Regions from separate parts of the Salinarimonas chemoclinalis genome, predicted to be linked through region 1. Evidence: predicted binding sites of a transcription regulator. Region 1 holds the regulator's gene; each other region holds the start of a gene.
The links. Region 1 encodes HrcA, which represses chaperone genes, less so after heat shock. Its sites were predicted from a motif close to GTTAGCACTCNCNNNNNGNGAGTGCTAAC; they were not measured.
Positions count from the first base shown of each region.

Region 1 (5,439 bases):
GCGCAAGGCGACGCTTTCCGCCAGCGCGCCCTACGACCTCGTGATCTCGCCGACGGCCCCGATGCCGACCTACCCGGCGGACTGGGCCTCGCCGACCAACGACTGGCGGCGCCCCTTCGAGCACATCGGCTTCACGGTGGGCTTCAACATGTCCGAGCAGCCGGCGATCTCGGTGAACTGCGGCTACACGGCGAGCGGCCTGCCCATCGGCCTCCAGATCGCCGGCGCGCGCTTCGCGGACACGGCCGTGCTGCGCGCCGCGGCGGCGTTCGAGCGCCTGCGCGGGCCGCAGCGGGCCTGGCCGACGGTGGGGTGAACGCCCGCGCTGCTTCCTCCCCGCGGGGACCAGTGGGGAGGTGGCGCCTCACGCCGCGCCGTGGACGTCCTCCCACCGGCGCATGCGCGAGACGAGCGCGCCGTAGGGCACGAGCGCGACCGCGGCGACGGCGAGCTTCACCGTCCAGTCGGCGAGCGCCAGCGTCTGCCAGGGCAGCGCGATGCAGTCGTCGGCGATACCGACGACGCCGAGCATCCCGGTGATCGTCGTGTCGCCGAGGACGGGCCCGCAATGGAAGGCGAGGGAGAAGAAGATCGCCGTGTCGAGCGCCGATGCCAGCACCGAGGAGGTGAGCGGCGCGATCCACCAGGCCTTTGCGCGCAGCCCGTTGAAGATCGCCACGTCGAGGAGCTGGGCCGAGAGGAAGGCGACGCCCGACGCGATCGCGATCCGCGGCGTCGCGAAATAGATCGACAGCGCCACCGCCAGCGCGAAGCCGGCATAGACCACCCGGCGTGCGCCGGCGGGGCCGAAGCGGCGGTTGGCGAGGTCGGTCACCAGGAAGGCGAAGGGATAGGTGAAGGCGCCCCAGGTCAGCCAGTCCTGCAGGCCGAAGGCCTGGATCGGGTGCTGCACGAGGATGTTCGAGGCGACCACCACGAGCGCCATCGCCGCGACGGCGAGGAGCATCGGGCTGCGGTCGTCGCTGCGCAGGGCGGACATGGGCGGGCCTTCGGATGCTGGAAACGGCGAAGGGCGACCGCGAGGCCGCCCGTCGATGTCGTCTCGGCGAGAGATGGAACGTGGGCCGCGGGTCAGCCGGCGGCGGCGTCCGCCATCTGCTTCTTCGCGATCTCGCGCTTCACGCCGAGCGCCGTCTGCGACAGCTCCACGTCCTTCGCCTTGGCGAGGAAGGCGTCGAGCCCGCCGCGATGCTCGACCGTGCGCAGCGCGGCGGCCGAGATGCGCATGCGCACCGAGCGGCCCAGCGCGTCGGACTGGAGCGTCACGTTGACGAGGTTGGGCAGGAAGCGGCGCTTCGTCTTGCGGTTCGAGTGGCTCACGAGGTGGCCGGTCAGAACGGCCTTGCCGGTCAGTTCGCAACGGCGCGACATGATCTCTTACGTCCTATCGTCGATGAGGTGCGGCCGCGTCTCTCCCCCACGCTCCCGCGCGCGACGCGCGCCGATGCGGGGCGACCGGACACCGGTGTCCCTGGAAGGTTGGAGCCTATAGGCGCAAAGCCCCCGGCGCGTCAAGGATAGGAGAGCGTTAACCTTCCGGCTCGATGGTCGAGATCGCCTCGACAACGCCCGATTCGCCGGGGAGCCTCTCACGACGACGTCGTGCGCCGGCTCCCGGCGCCGACGGGACCCGACGGGACCCAAGGAAACGCCATGCGCGCGCGCCGCCTCGCACAAGCCCTGCTCGCCGCCGCCTTCGGGGCGGCCCTCGCCGCGTCACCGGGCGGGGCCGCCGCGAGCGGCTCGTCCTTCGACGCCACCTACGGCATCTGGCTCGCGGGATTTCCCATCGGCGAGGCGGACGTCACGTCCGCCTCCGACGGGCGACGCTACGAGATTTCCGTCCAGGCCCGCCTGGTCGGGCTCGCGGGCCTGATCACCGACGGGCGCGGGGCGGCCACCGCGACGGGCCGCGTCGACGGCGAGCGGGTGACGCCCGCGAGCTTCGCGGTGAATTCGGCGTCGAGCCGCGCGAGCCGGACCGTGCGCATGGGCCTCTCCGGCGGCGCGGTCTCGGCGGTCGAGATCCTGCCCCCGCTCCCCGAGCACCCCGACCGGGTGCCGGTGCGCTCCGCCCATCGCCGCGGCGTGGTCGACCCGGTGAGCGCCTTTCTCTTCCCCGCGCGCGGGCGACTCGCGCCGACCGACCCGGGCCAGTGCGAGCGCACCCTGCCGGTGTTCGACGGCGCCTCGCGCTTCGACATCGTGCTGAGCTACGGCGGCACGCGCGACCTCGACAAGCCGGGCTATTCCGGCCCCGTGCTGATCTGCACGGCGCGCTTCCGCGCCGTCTCGGGCCATCGCCAGGGCAAGGAGGCCGTGCGCTTCATGGAGGACAACCGCGACATGGCGGTCTGGCTCGCCCCGGTGGACGCGGGGGGCGTGCTGCTGCCGATGCGAATCGAGGTGCGCACGCAGATCGGCATGAGCATCATCGAGGCCTCGCGGGTGTCGATCGACGGCGGTGGGGTGGCACGGCGCGCCTCGAACTGACGCGACCGCGCCGATCCGCCGCTTGCGCATGGGCGAGGGGCGGGTCACATAATCGTGCATGACCGACACCATGCACGATCAGATGCAAGATCACTCGCGATGACAGGCGAGAGCCCATCCCGCGCCGACCTCGTCGGCCGTCCTCCCGGCCAGGCGCAGGCGCTGACCGAACTCAACGAGCGCTCGCGCGAGATCTTCCGGCAGATCGTCGAGAGCTACCTCGCCACCGGCGAGCCGGTGGGCTCGCGCAACATCTCCAAGCTTCTCCACGCGCCGCTCTCGCCGGCCTCCGTGCGCAACGTGATGGCCGACCTCGAGCAGGCCGGCCTGATCTTCGCGCCGCACACCTCCGCCGGGCGGCTGCCGACGGAGACGGGCCTGCGCTTCTTCGTCGACGCCATGCTCGAACTCGGCGACCTCTCGCTCGAGGAGCGCGGCAACATCGAGGCGCAGATGCGCGCGGCCGCGCAGGCGCGCGACTTCGAGAGCGCGCTCGCGGAAGCCTCCGCCATGCTCTCGGGCCTCTCGCGCGGGGCGGGCGTCGTCGTCACCTCGAAGCAGGACCCGCGGCTCAAGCACATCGAGTTCGTGCGCCTCGACCCCGCCCGCGCCCTCGTCGTCCTGGTCTCGGAGGACGGCTCGGTCGAGAACCGCCTGCTCGACCTGCCCCCGGGCCTGCCGGCCTCGGCCCTGACCGAGGCCGCGAACTTCCTCAACGCGCGCATCCGCGGCAAGACGCTCGCGGAGGTCCGCGACGAGACCCGCGCCCTGCGCGAGGCGATGGAGCGCGAGCTCGACGCGCTCACCGCCCGGCTGATCGAGGCGGGCGTGGCGCTGCCCACGGAGGGCGCCGTCGAGCGCCACCTGATCGTGCGCGGCCAGGCGAACCTGCTCGCCGACCTGCAGGCGCTCGAGGACCTGGAGCGCATCCGTCTCCTGTTCGAGGACCTCGAGACCCAGACCGACGTGATCGACCTGCTCGGCCGCGCCGAGGCGGGCGAGGGCGTGCGCATCTTCATCGGCTCGGAGAACAAGCTGTTCTCGCTGTCGGGCTCCTCCCTCGTCGCCGCGCCCTTCCGCGACGGCGGGCAGAAGATCGTCGGCGTGCTCGGCGTCATCGGCCCGACGCGGCTCAACTACGCGCGCATCGTGCCGATGGTCGACTACACGGCCAAGGTGCTCTCGCGGATGCTGGAGGGTGGCGGGAGGTAGTCCGCCCGCCTGCGGCGCCGAGTTGAACCCGCACCCGGGTTTCCGCTATTGCTCCGAGGAGCGGCGGGCCCCCCCGCCCGCGGAACGGATGACGCGATGAACAAGATCGAGCGGCCGGGCGGCGAGGCGGAGGTCGAGTACCTGGATTCGAGCTTCCGCGTGGTGAAGCCCGGTACCTTCGTGCGCTGCGGCGTGACCGGAGAGGCGATCCCGCTCGAGCGGCTGCGCTACTGGAGCGTCCCGCGCCAGGAAGCCTACGCGAGCCCTCAGGCGGCGCTGGTGCGTCTCGGCTACGCGAAGAACGCCCCCCCGGCGGAGGGCTAGACCGACGTCGCGACGCGCAGGCGCGCGGCGAGCAGCGCCCGTACGCCCTCGACGTCCTCGAACCGCGCCGCGACCGGCAGCGCGAGGAGCCCCTCCAGCGCCGGGAGGCGAGCCGCGTCCTTCTCGGTCGTGATCGGCACCAGCCCGCGGGCGCGGGCATGGTCGAGGAGCGCCTCCGCCTCGCCGCGGCGGTAGACATGGTGGTCGGGAAGGGCGACGCGCTCGACGACGCTCGCGCCGCAATCCTCGAGCGTTCGGAAGAACTTCTCCGGCCGGCCTATCCCGGCGAAGGCGAGGACGCGCGCACCGTCGAGCCGCTCGCCCACCACCGGGTCCGGAGCGAGTCGCGCCTGGAAGACGGGCTTGCCACGTGCGCGGGCCTCCTCCGCCAGCCGTGCACCGGCCGCGCCGCGACCCATCAGCACGAGCGCGTCGACCCGCGGCCATTGCGCGGCGAGCGGCGCGCGCAGCGGCCCCGCGGGCAGGCACAGCCCGTTGCCGACTCCGGTCTCGCCGTCCACGACGGCGAAGGCGAGGTCCTTGGCGAGCGCGGGATTCTGCAGGCCGTCGTCCATGACGATCGCGTCGGCCCCCGCCTCGGCGGCCATCGCGGCGCCGACGACGCGGTCCGGCGAGACGATCGTCGGCCGGGCGCGGGCGAGGAGCAACGCCTCGTCGCCCACCGCGCGATGGTCGTGGCGGGCGGGATCGACGAGGAGCGGCGCGCGCGCCCGCCCGCCGTGCCCGCGCGTCAGGAAGGCCGGCGAGAAGCCGTTCTCGACGAGGAGGGCGGCGAGGGCCACGGCGGTCGGCGTCTTGCCGGCGCCGCCCGCGGTGAAGTTGCCCACGCAGATCACAAGGAGGCCCGCGCGCGCACCGTCCCGCGCCATCCGCCGGGCGGCGACGGCACCGTACAGGGCGCCGGCGGGCGCCAGCAGGCGGGCGGGGAGGCTCGGCGTGCCCGCCGTCCAGAAGCCCGGCGCCCGCATCAGCCGGACGCGCCCGCGCGCAGATCGACGAGGAACGGGTCGATCGCCCGAATCGTGCGCTCCAGCGCCCCGCCGAGGGCATCGACCGCCGCCGTGCCGGCGCGCCCCATCGTGCGCATGCGCCCCGGGTCCGACAGGAGCTGGACCAGCGCCGCCGCGAGCGCGCGCGCGTCCTCGACCGGCAGCGCGCCGCGGGCGCGGTCGATTGCGGCGTACACGTCGGTGAAGTTGTGCACGTGCGTTCCGTGCAGGATCGCCGCGCCGAGCTTCGCCGGCTCGATCGGGTTCTGCCCCCCGTGCGGCACGAGCGAGCCGCCCATGAACACGACCGGCGCGAGGCGATAGAACAGGCCGAGCTCGCCGATCGTGTCGGCGACGTAGAGATCCACCGACCGGTCCG
Region 1 is NZ_JBGMWH010000014.1:65,114-70,552, reverse strand. Features, by position in the region: gene AB9M23_RS17930 (amidase) at 1-316, shown strand, start outside; gene AB9M23_RS17925 (queuosine precursor transporter) at 365-1,000, opposite strand; gene rpmB (50S ribosomal protein L28) at 1,093-1,392, opposite strand; gene AB9M23_RS17915 (DUF3108 domain-containing protein) at 1,675-2,514, shown strand; gene hrcA (heat-inducible transcriptional repressor HrcA) at 2,614-3,726, shown strand; gene AB9M23_RS17905 (DUF2093 domain-containing protein) at 3,823-4,050, shown strand; gene lpxK (tetraacyldisaccharide 4'-kinase) at 4,047-5,039, opposite strand; gene AB9M23_RS17895 (3-deoxy-D-manno-octulosonic acid transferase) at 5,039-5,439, opposite strand, start outside.

Region 2 (5,439 bases), on a different contig from region 1:
GGCTGGTAATAGTCGTAGTAGGAGACGAAGTATTCCACCGCGTTGTCGGGGAAGAAGGACTTGAACTCGCCGTAGAGCTGCGCCGCCAGCGTCTTGTTCGGCGCCAGGATCAGCGCCGGGCGCTGCGTCTCCTCGATCACCTTGGCCATGGTGAAGGTCTTGCCCGAGCCGGTGACGCCGAGCAGCACCTGGTCGCGCTCCTGCGCCCGCACGCCCGCGACCAGCTCCCTGATCGCGGCGGGCTGGTCGCCGGCCGGCTCGAAGTCCGACTTCATCACGAAGGGGCGGCCGCCCTCGGACTTCTCCGGCCGGGCGGGGCGGTGCGGGGTCCACAGCTCGCCGTTCTTGAACAGCGGGTTGCCGGAGGTGAGCAGATCCTCGAGCGCCTGCACGGTGGCGGAGACGCCGCCGACCATGTCCTCCGGCGGGGGCATTTCGGAGGGCTTTTTCGGCCGCTTCCGCGGCGGCCCGTCGGGGCGCTCCGCGAGATCGCGCGCGGCGGGCGAGGCGACGCCGGGGTCGAGCTCGCCGACGAAGCCGGTCTCGAACCCGCGCTGGGGCGCTTCGGCGAAGCCCGAGAGTCCGGAAGAGCCGGCCGAATCACCGCTCTTCTTCTTCGAGAGCGCCGGGTTCAGCAGCTCCGCCAGATGCTCGTCGAGCGGCTTCAGCTCGGGTTTCTGCGCCCTCGGCCGCGCGCCCTTGCGCGCGGGCGCGCCGGTATCGGAAGTCGGAGCGTTGGGGGAGGATTTCGGGGATCGCGCCATGGCCGCAATATGGGCGGAGTCGCCGCGATGGGAAAGGGTCCGCTCAGAACGGCAGGGCCGCGAGCCAGCTCGCCGGCACGAAGGCCTCGAACGCCGCGCCGAGGCCGAGCGCCAGGCCCGCGATCAGGCCGATCGCGATCAGGCCCACCGTCACGCCCGCGCCGACGAAGGCGCCGTCGCGCTCGATCATGCCGAAGCCCATCAGCACGATGGCGATCGCCGGCGGCGTGTTGCCGACGATCGGGATCGGCAGCGCCATGATGGCGGCCAGCACGAGAATCAGCACCCCGAGCGGACGGCGGGCGCGCAGGCGGGTGAAGGAGACGGCGCGCGGGCGCGACCAGCGCTCGATGCGCCGCAGCTTCGGCACCGTCCAGGCGACGACCCGCCTCATGAAGGCCGTCTGGATGGTCCGGCGCCGGAGCCTGTGCGGCAGGCGCAGCGTGCGCCGTAGGAGCACGAACTGGACCGCGACGGACGCGATCAGCAGGCCCGCGACGGTGGAGAAGCCCGGCGGCGTCGGGATCAGCATCGGCGCCGCGAACAGGATCAGCAGGATCCCGAATGCCCGCGCCCGCAGCCGCGCGACGATCTCGCCGAGCGTGATCGTCTCGTCCATCTCGTGCGCGACGAGCCGCTCGAGGATCTCCGAGGTGCGCTGCACGGGACCGGCCGGGGGTGCGAGTTCGGGCCCCCTCACATAGGGGGGCACCCGCCCGCGCGCCAGCGGCTCAGTGCAGCGTGACGATGCCGTCCACCGCCTTGAACTCCGCCGGGCGGATCAGCCCCTGGTGCGCCACCGTGACCGAGTGGAGCGGGCCGTCCAGCTCGCGGCGCCAGAAGGCGAGGAAGTCGTTGAGCTCCGGAAAGGTCGGAGCGCGGTCCCAGTCCTGCCAGACGTAGGTCTGGAGGATGCCGGGGTGGTCCGGCAGCCGGTAGAGAATCCGGGCGGTGGTCAGGCCGTAGCCTTCGAGCTGCTTCGCGAACGCGGTCGACGCCATGCCGGGGGCCTCCATGCGTGTGACGACGATCGCCGGCCCCGCACAGGTGGCACTCCCGACGCGGACGCCGGCTCGTTCATGATGCCACAGCGGGAAGCGGGCGCAAGCCCGAGAAAGGAGATTCATGCATGATATCAAGGTGTTGGCAGCATGTCGGTCGGGCTGCTGCCACGCTCGGGCCGTAGGCTGCTGGCAGTCGGCCGCAGCGAGTGCCAAAATTTTCGTCGCCCCCTCTTGAAGCGCGGCCATGGCCGGATTACCTCCGCGCTCGGGCGGGTGCGGCGCGTCATCCGCGCGCACCCGCCGCGTGAGGATCATGACGATCTCGCATCATTCGGAGACTGAGAAGCCATGAAGTTCCGTCCCCTGCACGACCGGGTGGTCGTTCGCCGCATCGAGGCCGATACCAAGACGGCCGGCGGCATCATCATCCCCGACACCGCCAAGGAGAAGCCCCAGCAGGGCGAGGTGGTGGCGGTCGGCCCGGGCGCCCGCGACGAGAAGGGCGAGGTGGTCGCGCTCGAGGTGAAGGCCGGCGACCGCGTGCTCTTCGGCAAGTGGTCGGGCACCGAGGTGCGCATCGACGGCGAGGACCTCCTGATCATGAAGGAGTCCGACATCATGGGCGTGCTCGACGCCGCCGAGGCGGCGAAGAAGGCCGCCTGATCCCCCCGAACATCAACGTCATGTCTCTTTCGGAGTGACGACAATGGCTGCCAAGGACGTCAAGTTTTCCGCCGACGCGCGCGAGAAGATGCTGCGCGGCGTCGACATCCTCGCCGATGCGGTGAAGGTCACGCTCGGCCCGAAGGGCCGCAACGTCGTGATCGAGAAGTCGTTCGGCGCGCCCCGAATCACCAAGGACGGCATCACCGTCGCCAAGGAGATCGAGCTTTCCGACAAGTTCGAGAACATGGGCGCCCAGATGGTGCGCGAAGTCGCGTCGAAGACGAACGACCTCGCCGGCGACGGCACGACGACGGCGACCGTGCTCGCCCAGGCCATCGTGAAGGAGGGCGCCAAGGCGGTGGCCGCCGGCATGAACCCGATGGACCTCAAGCGCGGCATCGACATGGCCGTCGAGGCGATCGTGGCGGACCTGAAGAAGAACGCCCGCAAGATCGCCAACAACGACGAAATCGCCCAGGTCGGCACGATCTCGGCAAACGGCGACGCCGAGATCGGTCGCTTCCTCGCCGAGGCCATGGCGAAGGTCGGCAACGAGGGCGTCATCACGGTGGAGGAGGCCAAGAGCCTCGAGACCGAGCTCGACATCGTCGAGGGCATGCAGTTCGACCGCGGCTATCTCTCGCCCTACTTCGTGACCAACGCCGAGAAGATGCGCGTCGAGCTCGAGGACGCCTACGTCCTCATCCACGAGAAGAAGCTCTCGAACCTCCAGGAACTGCTGCCCGTGCTCGAGGCGGTGGTGCAGTCGGGCAAGCCGCTCGTCATCATCGCCGAGGACGTCGAGGGCGAGGCGCTCGCCACGCTCGTCGTCAACAAGCTGCGCGGCGGCCTCAAGATCGCGGCGGTGAAGGCGCCCGGCTTCGGCGATCGCCGCAAGGCCATGCTGCAGGACATCGCGATCCTCACCGGCGGCACGGCGATCAGCGAGGACCTGGGCATCAAGCTCGACAAGGTCACGCTGAACATGCTCGGCCGCGCCAAGAAGGTCGTGATCGAGAAGGAGAACACCACGATCGTCGACGGCGCCGGCTCCAAGGCCGAGATCGAGGCGCGCGTCGCCCAGATCAAGGCGCAGATCGAGGAGACCACCTCCGACTACGATCGCGAGAAGCTCCAGGAGCGCCTCGCCAAGCTCGCGGGCGGCGTGGCGGTGATCCGCGTGGGCGGCGCCACCGAGGTCGAGGTGAAGGAGCGCAAGGATCGCGTCGACGACGCGATGCACGCCACCAAGGCCGCGGTCGAGGAGGGCATCCTGCCGGGCGGCGGCGTGGCGCTGCTGCGCGCGGTCGAGGCGCTGGCCGGCCTCGCGCCCGCCAACGACGACCAGAAGACCGGCATCGAGATCGTGCGCCGCGCGATCCAGGCGCCGGCGCGCCAGATCGCGCTCAACGCGGGCGAGGACGGCTCGGTGATCGTCGGCAAGGTGCTCGAGAACGGCGACTACGGCTTCGGCTTCAACGCGCAGACGAGCCAGTACGGCGACATGTTCTCCTTCGGCGTGATCGACCCGGCGAAGGTCGTGCGCACGGCGCTGCAGGACGCCGCCTCCGTGGCGGGCCTCCTCGTCACCACCGAGGCGATGATCGCCGAGAAGCCCAAGAAGGCCGCCCCGGCTCCCGCCGGCGCGCCGGACATGGACTTCTGAGGTCGACGACGCATCGATGGTGCGTGGAATCGAGAAGGGGCCGTCCGCGGGAGCGAACGGCCGCTTCTTCCATGTTCCGTCGGCGGATCGGTCGTCAGGCGGCGTTGCCGCCGCCACTGCGGCGGGCCATGAACTGGTCGAACTCGGCGCGGTCCTTGGCCTGGCGCAGCTCCTCGAGGAACGACATGAACGCGTCGCGTTCCTCCTCGAGGCGCTTGAGGGTCTCGGCGCGATAGCTGTCGAAGGCGGCGTTGCCCGTCGCACCCGACACGGCGTGCCGGTTCTTCCGGCCCCAGGCCTTGCATGCCATCCGCTTGCTCCCGATCATGTAGAGAAGAAGGCCCAAGCCGATGGGCCAGAAGACGATGAACCCCGCCACGATGGCGGCGATCCAGGCGCCTTTTCCGCGTTCGTCGAGCCAGTCGCGACAGCGGACGATCCAGTCCGTCGCCGCGCTCATGCTCATGGTCGTGGTCTGCATGGCGATCCTCTTGATGTGAATGTTATTCACATTCACATAGATGGGCCACCAGTCCCGAACTGTCAAGCCGATGGTGGCGATTTCTCCGAGCCTCCCGTTCGCGCGTTCAGGGGATGAGACCGAGGCCGCGCAGGTAGATGGCGGTGCCGCTCTCCAGCATCTCCTCGGCGGAGTAGGGCGCGCGTGCGCCCGGGCGGCCGCGTCCGAACAGTTCGACGACGCCGTGGCTGAAGGCCCAGATGTGGTTCGCGACCATGCCCGCCGGCGGGCGCTTAGCCGCGGGCAGATGCGCGGAGAGCCGCTCGGCCGACAGCCGCAGGACCGCCATCGCCCGGTCCGCCATTCGGTTCAGCTGCGCGTTGGCGGAGATCGCCACGCCCGATTCGAACATGGCGATGTAGTAGCCCGGGTTCGAGCGGGCGAAGTCGAGATAGGCGTTCCCCGCCGCCGTGAAGGCTTTGAGCGGCGCGTTCTCGCCGCCCTCGGTGGCGCTCTCCAACCGCTCCGCGAAGAGCGTGAAGCCCTGGAGCGCCACCGCCTCGATCAGCTCCTCGCGCCCGGCGAAATGCCGGTAGGGCGCCGCGGGGCTCACCCCCGCCGCGCGCGCCGCCTCCGCCATGGTGAAGCCGAGCGGACCCTTCTCCTCGATCAGCACCCGCGCGGCCTCGACCAGCGCCTCGCGCAGGTTGCCGTGGTGGTAGGTCTTGCGCCGCACCGCCTCGGGCGGCTCGCTCGGATCGGTGTCCATCGCATCGAGGTAGAGCCTGCCGGTCTCCCCGGCAAGCACGGCCTCCGGCACCCCGCCGTGCTGCGGCGCGAGAGCCTCTCGACCGGCCGTCATCGGCGTGATACGGACCC
Region 2 is NZ_JBGMWH010000001.1:656,620-662,058, forward strand. Features, by position in the region: gene uvrB (excinuclease ABC subunit UvrB) at 1-764, opposite strand, end outside; gene AB9M23_RS02950 (exopolysaccharide biosynthesis protein) at 808-1,428, opposite strand; gene AB9M23_RS02955 (usg protein) at 1,496-1,765, opposite strand; gene groES (co-chaperone GroES) at 2,117-2,431, shown strand; gene groL (chaperonin GroEL) at 2,475-4,100, shown strand; gene AB9M23_RS02970 (DUF2852 domain-containing protein) at 4,195-4,581, opposite strand; gene AB9M23_RS02975 (TetR/AcrR family transcriptional regulator) at 4,688-5,422, opposite strand.
Region 2: a site for HrcA is predicted at 1,954-1,982, ahead of groES (co-chaperone GroES). Genes of this name have one in related genera too.

Region 3 (5,439 bases), on a different contig from region 1:
CGCAACAGCGAAGATGCCCCCGGGTCTCCCCGGGGGCCTCCGCGTTCGTCGCGTCTCGCGTGTCGGTGACGCGGGACGAGCGCCGGGCTCAGAAGCCCATGTCGCCCATGCCGCCCATGCCGCCCATGCCGCCGCCGCCACCGCCGCCGCCGGCGGACTCGCGCTTGGGCGCCTCGGCGATCATCGCCTCGGTGGTGATCAGCAGGCCCGCCACGGAGGCGGCGTCCTGGAGCGCGGTGCGCACGACCTTGGCGGGGTCGACGATGCCGGCCTGCAGCATGTCGACGTACTCCTCGGTCTGGGCGTTGAAGCCGTAGGTCTCGGAGGCGTTGTCCTGGATCTTGCCCACGACGATCGAGCCCTCGACGCCCGAGTTCTCGGCGATCTGGCGGATCGGCGCCTCGAGCGCGCGCAGCACGATCTTGATGCCGGCGCGGATGTCCGGGTTGTCCGAGGTGAGCTTCTCGACCGCCTTCTTGGCGCGCAGCAGCGCGGTGCCGCCGCCGGGGACGATGCCTTCCTCGACCGCCGCGCGGGTGGCGTTCAGCGCGTCGTCGACGCGGTCCTTCTTCTCCTTGACCTCGACCTCGGTCGCACCGCCGACGCGGATGACGGCCACGCCGCCCGCGAGCTTGGCGAGACGCTCCTGGAGCTTCTCACGGTCGTAGTCCGAGGAGGTCTCCTCGATCTGCGCCTTGATCTGCTGGACGCGGGCCTCGATGTCGTCCTTCGAGCCGGCGCCGTCGATGATCGTGGTGTTCTCCTTCTCGATGCGCACGCGCTTGGCGCGGCCGAGCATGTCGAGCGTCACGTTCTCGAGCTTGATGCCGAGGTCCTCGGAGACGGCGGTGCCGCCGGTGAGGATGGCGATGTCCTCGAGCATGGCCTTGCGGCGATCGCCGAAGCCCGGAGCCTTGACGGCCGCGACCTTGAGGCCGCCGCGCAGCTTGTTGACGACGAGCGTGGCGAGCGCCTCGCCCTCGATGTCCTCGGCGACGATCAGCAGCGGCTTGCCCGACTGCACGACCGACTCGAGGATCGGCAGCATCGCCTGGAGCGAGGAGAGCTTCTTCTCGTGGATGAGGATGTAGGGATCGTCGAGTTCGGCGATCATCTTCTCCGCGTTCGTGATGAAGTACGGGGAGAGATAGCCGCGATCGAACTGCATGCCCTCGACGATGTCGACCTCGGTCTCGGCGGTCTTCGCCTCCTCGACCGTGATGACGCCCTCGTTGCCGACCTTCTGCATGGCGTTGGCGATCATCTCGCCGATCAGCGCGTCGCCGTTGGCGGAGATGGTGCCGACCTGAGCGACCTCGCCGGTCGAGGCGACCTTGCGGGCGCGGGCCTGGATGTCGGCGACCGCCGCGGCGGTGGCCATGTCGACGCCGCGCTTGAGGTCCATCGGGTTCATGCCCGCGGCCACCGCCTTGGCGCCCTCCTTGACGATCGACTGGGCGAGAACGGTCGCGGTCGTCGTGCCGTCGCCGGCGAGGTCGTTGGTCTTCGAGGCCACTTCGCGCACCATCTGCGCGCCCATGTTCTCGAACTTGTCGGCGAGCTCGATCTCCTTGGCGACGGTGACGCCGTCCTTGGTGATGCGCGGGGCGCCGAACGACTTCTCGATGACGACGTTGCGGCCCTTCGGGCCGAGCGTCACCTTCACCGCGTCGGCGAGAATGTCGACGCCGCGCAGCATGCGCTCGCGGGCGTCGGCCGAGAACTTCACTTCCTTGGCTGCCATGTGCTCAAATCCTCGAGTATGCGGCCTCGGGGCGGCTCGGGAGGAGCCGACGCGCGCGAGGCCCGGTCAACGGACGGGGCGGCGGACCGCGCGCCTCAGGCGGCGACGACGCCCATGATGTCGCTCTCCTTCATGATGAGGAGATCCTGGCCGTCGATGCGCACCTCGGTGCCCGACCACTTGCCGAAGAGCACGCGGTCGCCGGCCTTGACGTCGAGCGGCTGGACCTTGCCGGTCTCGTCGCGGGCGCCGGGGCCCACCGCCACGATCTCGCCCTCCTGGGGCTTCTCCTTGGCGGTGTCGGGGATGATGATCCCGCCCTTCGTCTTCTCCTCCGCCTCGATACGGCGGACGACGACGCGGTCGTGCAGGGGACGGAAGTTCATGGATGGCGTCCTCTATGCAGGCGGGGCGCGGTCGGATAGAACACGCCCGCCGTCAGGGTTGCTCGTGGCTGTTGGCACTCACGCGAAGGGAGTGCCAAAGCATGCTCGCGAGATAGGCGGGTTGGGGCGTCGTGTCAAGGACGACACGCCTATCGCCGCGACGCCACCACAGCCCCCGCCACGATCAGCCCCGCGCCGGCGAGCGTCGCCCAGCCCGGCACCTCCCCGAACATCACGAGCCCCAGGGCCGCCGCCCAGACGAGCGCGGTGTAGTCGATCGGCGCGATGCGGGCGGCTTCCGCCGAGCGGAAGGCGCGGGCCAAGAGCAGGTGGCCGCCGACGCCCAGCGTGCCGACGAGGCAGAACAGGAGGGCGAGGTCGCCGGTCAGGGGCTCCCAGACGACGGCGGCGGGGCCCGCGAGCACGAGGGCGGGGAACAGGTGCTGCAGCGCCACGATGGTGACGACGCCGTCGATGCGCGCGCGGGCGCGCACCAGCACCATGGCCAGCGCGTAGAACACCGCCGCGGCCAGCCCCGCGGCGACGCCGATCGGATCGAGCGTCACGCCGGACGCGAAACCACGAGAGAAGCCTCCCTGGCCGAACACGATCACCAGCATGCCGGCGAAGCCGATCGCGAGCGCGGCGAGCGCGCGGGCGCCGACCCGCTCCTTCAGGATCAGCGCGCCGAACAGCGCCATGAAGCCCGGCGCGAGGAACGACAGCGCCGTCGCCTCCGCGAGCGGCAGGCGGGAGAGGGCGGTGAAGAAGCTCAGGCCGGTCGCCACCACGAGGAGCCCGCGCACGAAGTTGATCCGCAGCGTCTCCCAGGAGGGGACCCGCGGTCGCGTCCACGCCACCACCGCCGCGATCGCGAACGCCCCGAAGGCGAAGCGCAGGAACGTGACCTGCACGACCGGCAGGCTGGCGGTCGCGAGCTTCACGGCCGCGTCCATCGCCGACAGGAGCCCGATGCCGAGCACCGCGTCGCGGATCGCGCGGGGGAGGGAGGCGGGGGCCGCGTCGCGGCCGGTGGGGGCGGGCATGGGGGACGGGGTCCGGTTGGCGAGGCGACCTTCTCGCACGCACCGGGCCGACGCGTAAGGCCTCCGCGGCCGCTCACGTGGAGATCGTTCGCCGCCACCGCTCCGGCGTGATCCCGAAGGCCGCCTTGAACTGCCGCGTCATGTGGCTCTGGTCGGCGAAGCCGGCGGCCAGCGCGGCCTCCGCCAGCGGGGTGCCGGTGCGGATCGCGACGCGGGCCTGCTCGAGGCGGCGCATGACGAGGTAGCGGTGGGGGCTCGTGCCGTAGCGGCCGCGGAACTGGCGGGCGAACGTGTAGCGGTCGAGACCCGTGAGAGCTTCGAGCGCCTGCGAGCGGACGGGCTCGCCCGCCGCGGTGGCGTGGGCGGCGAGGTGGTCGCGGGCTCTCTCCAGGGCGGCGGCGATGCCGGGCCGCGCGGGGCGTCGCACCGCCGACGGGTCGAGGGCGACGAGGGAGTCGGCGAGCGCCGCCAGCGCGGCATCCGCGGCGAGCGGCTCCAGCGGCGCGTCGAGATCGGCGAGGAGGCCTCTCACGGCGGCGACGAGGCGCGGGTCGCGCGAGACGGGATCGCGCAGGAAGGGCAGGGCGCCGAGCGCTTCCCCCGCCGCCTCGCGCACGAGCCGGGGCTCGACGTAGGCCATGCGGTAGGCGAAGCCGGCCTCGTCGCCCGCGCGCCCGTCGTGGCGCTCGTCGGGATGGATGACCAGCGCGCAGCCGGTGCGCCCGTCCGCCCGGGTGCCGCGGTAGTCGAAGCTCTGAACGCCGCCGAGCGTGAGCCCGATCGCGTAGGAATCGTGCCGGTGCGGTTCGTAGGCGCGGCCGGCGAAGCGCGCGGCGATGCGCTCGACGCCCGGCGCGCCGGTGCCGAGCCGAATCGCATCGCGCGCGGTCGCGCACGATCGTTCAAGACCGCCCTGCGAGGCGTGGGGCATGGGCGAGGCTCCGATCGCGCTTCGACAGGAGACGAGCATGCCCGACGAGACCACGCACGCAAAGGCCCGAGGTGCCGGCTCCGCCGCGGACGCGCCCCTCGCCACCTATGCCCAGCTCGCGCTGGCGACCCTGCTCTGGGCAGGGGTGTTCGTGGCCGGCAAGATCGCGCTCGAGGTGCTCGACCCGGTCTTCCTCGCGGCGGCGCGGTTCGCGGTAGGGGCGCTGGCGGTCGGGGTGGTCGTCGTGGCGACTCGGCGCGTCGCGCGGGCGAGCGCGACGGAGCTCGCGCTCTTCGCGCGCATCGGCTTCCTCGGCGTGTTCGCCTACAACATCCTGTTCACGATCGCGCTCGACCTGTCGACGCCGCTCCACGGCCTCGTGATCATCGCCACCACGCCGGCCTGGACGGCGGCGCTCTCGCTCGTCCTGCTCCGCCTGCCCGTGCGAGGTGCCCAGGCTCTCGGCTTCGCCTGCGCCTTCGCGGCGGTGCTCGTCGTCGTCGCGTCGGAGGCGCGGGAGGCGGGATGGAGGCTCGCGGCGGGGACGCTGTCGGGCGACCTCCTCTTCGTCGCCGCCGCCGTCGTCTGGGCGCTCTACACGATCGCGGTGAAGCGGGCGCTGGCGGTTCATTCGGCGAACGTCCTCACCGGCTGGAGCCTCGTCCTCGGTGCTCTGATGCTGGCGCCCGCGGCCGTGTTCGCCACGAACGTCCCCGCGGAGATCGCCGCGATGCGGCCCTTCGACGTCGCCGCCGTGCTCTACATGGGCGTGCTCGCCACCCTCGTCGCATTCTGGCTCTGGTCGCGCGGTGTAGCCGACATCGGGCCGGCGCGGGCGTCGGTGTTCCTCAACCTCGTCCCGATCTGGGGTGCCGCGATGACGGCGATCGCCTTCGCGACGCTGCCGTCGCCCACGATCCTCGCCGCGATCGCGTTGGCCATCGCGGGAGTGGTCCTGGTCCAGACGGGTGGCCGCCGGGGGTAGACGCCGCGGGGCCTGCCATGCTGGGCTCGCTGCGATGAGTCCAAGCAGGCCGGCCCGATGTCCCTCGCCCCGCTCCTCGCCGCCCCGACCCTCGTCCAGGTCCACGCCTTCGCGGCCATCGCCGCGCTCCTGCTGGGCGTTTTCCAGCTGCGCCGCCCGAAGGGCGGCGGCGGGCACCGGCTCGTCGGCTGGATCTGGGTCTCGCTCATGCTGATCGTGGCGATCTCGTCCTTCGGGTTCGTCTACGACCCGCTGATCGCCGGATTCTCGTGGATCCACGGCCTCTCGGCCTTCACCGTCGTGATGGTGACCATGGGCGTCGTGGAGGCGCGGCGGCAGAGGGTGGC
Region 3 is NZ_JBGMWH010000015.1:68,027-73,465, forward strand. Features, by position in the region: gene groL (chaperonin GroEL) at 89-1,744, opposite strand; gene groES (co-chaperone GroES) at 1,840-2,130, opposite strand; gene AB9M23_RS18405 (DMT family transporter) at 2,280-3,176, opposite strand; gene AB9M23_RS18410 (AraC family transcriptional regulator) at 3,250-4,107, opposite strand; gene AB9M23_RS18415 (DMT family transporter) at 4,145-5,092, shown strand; gene AB9M23_RS18420 (DUF2306 domain-containing protein) at 5,150-5,439, shown strand, end outside.
Region 3: a site for HrcA is predicted at 2,201-2,229, ahead of groES (co-chaperone GroES). Genes of this name have one in related genera too.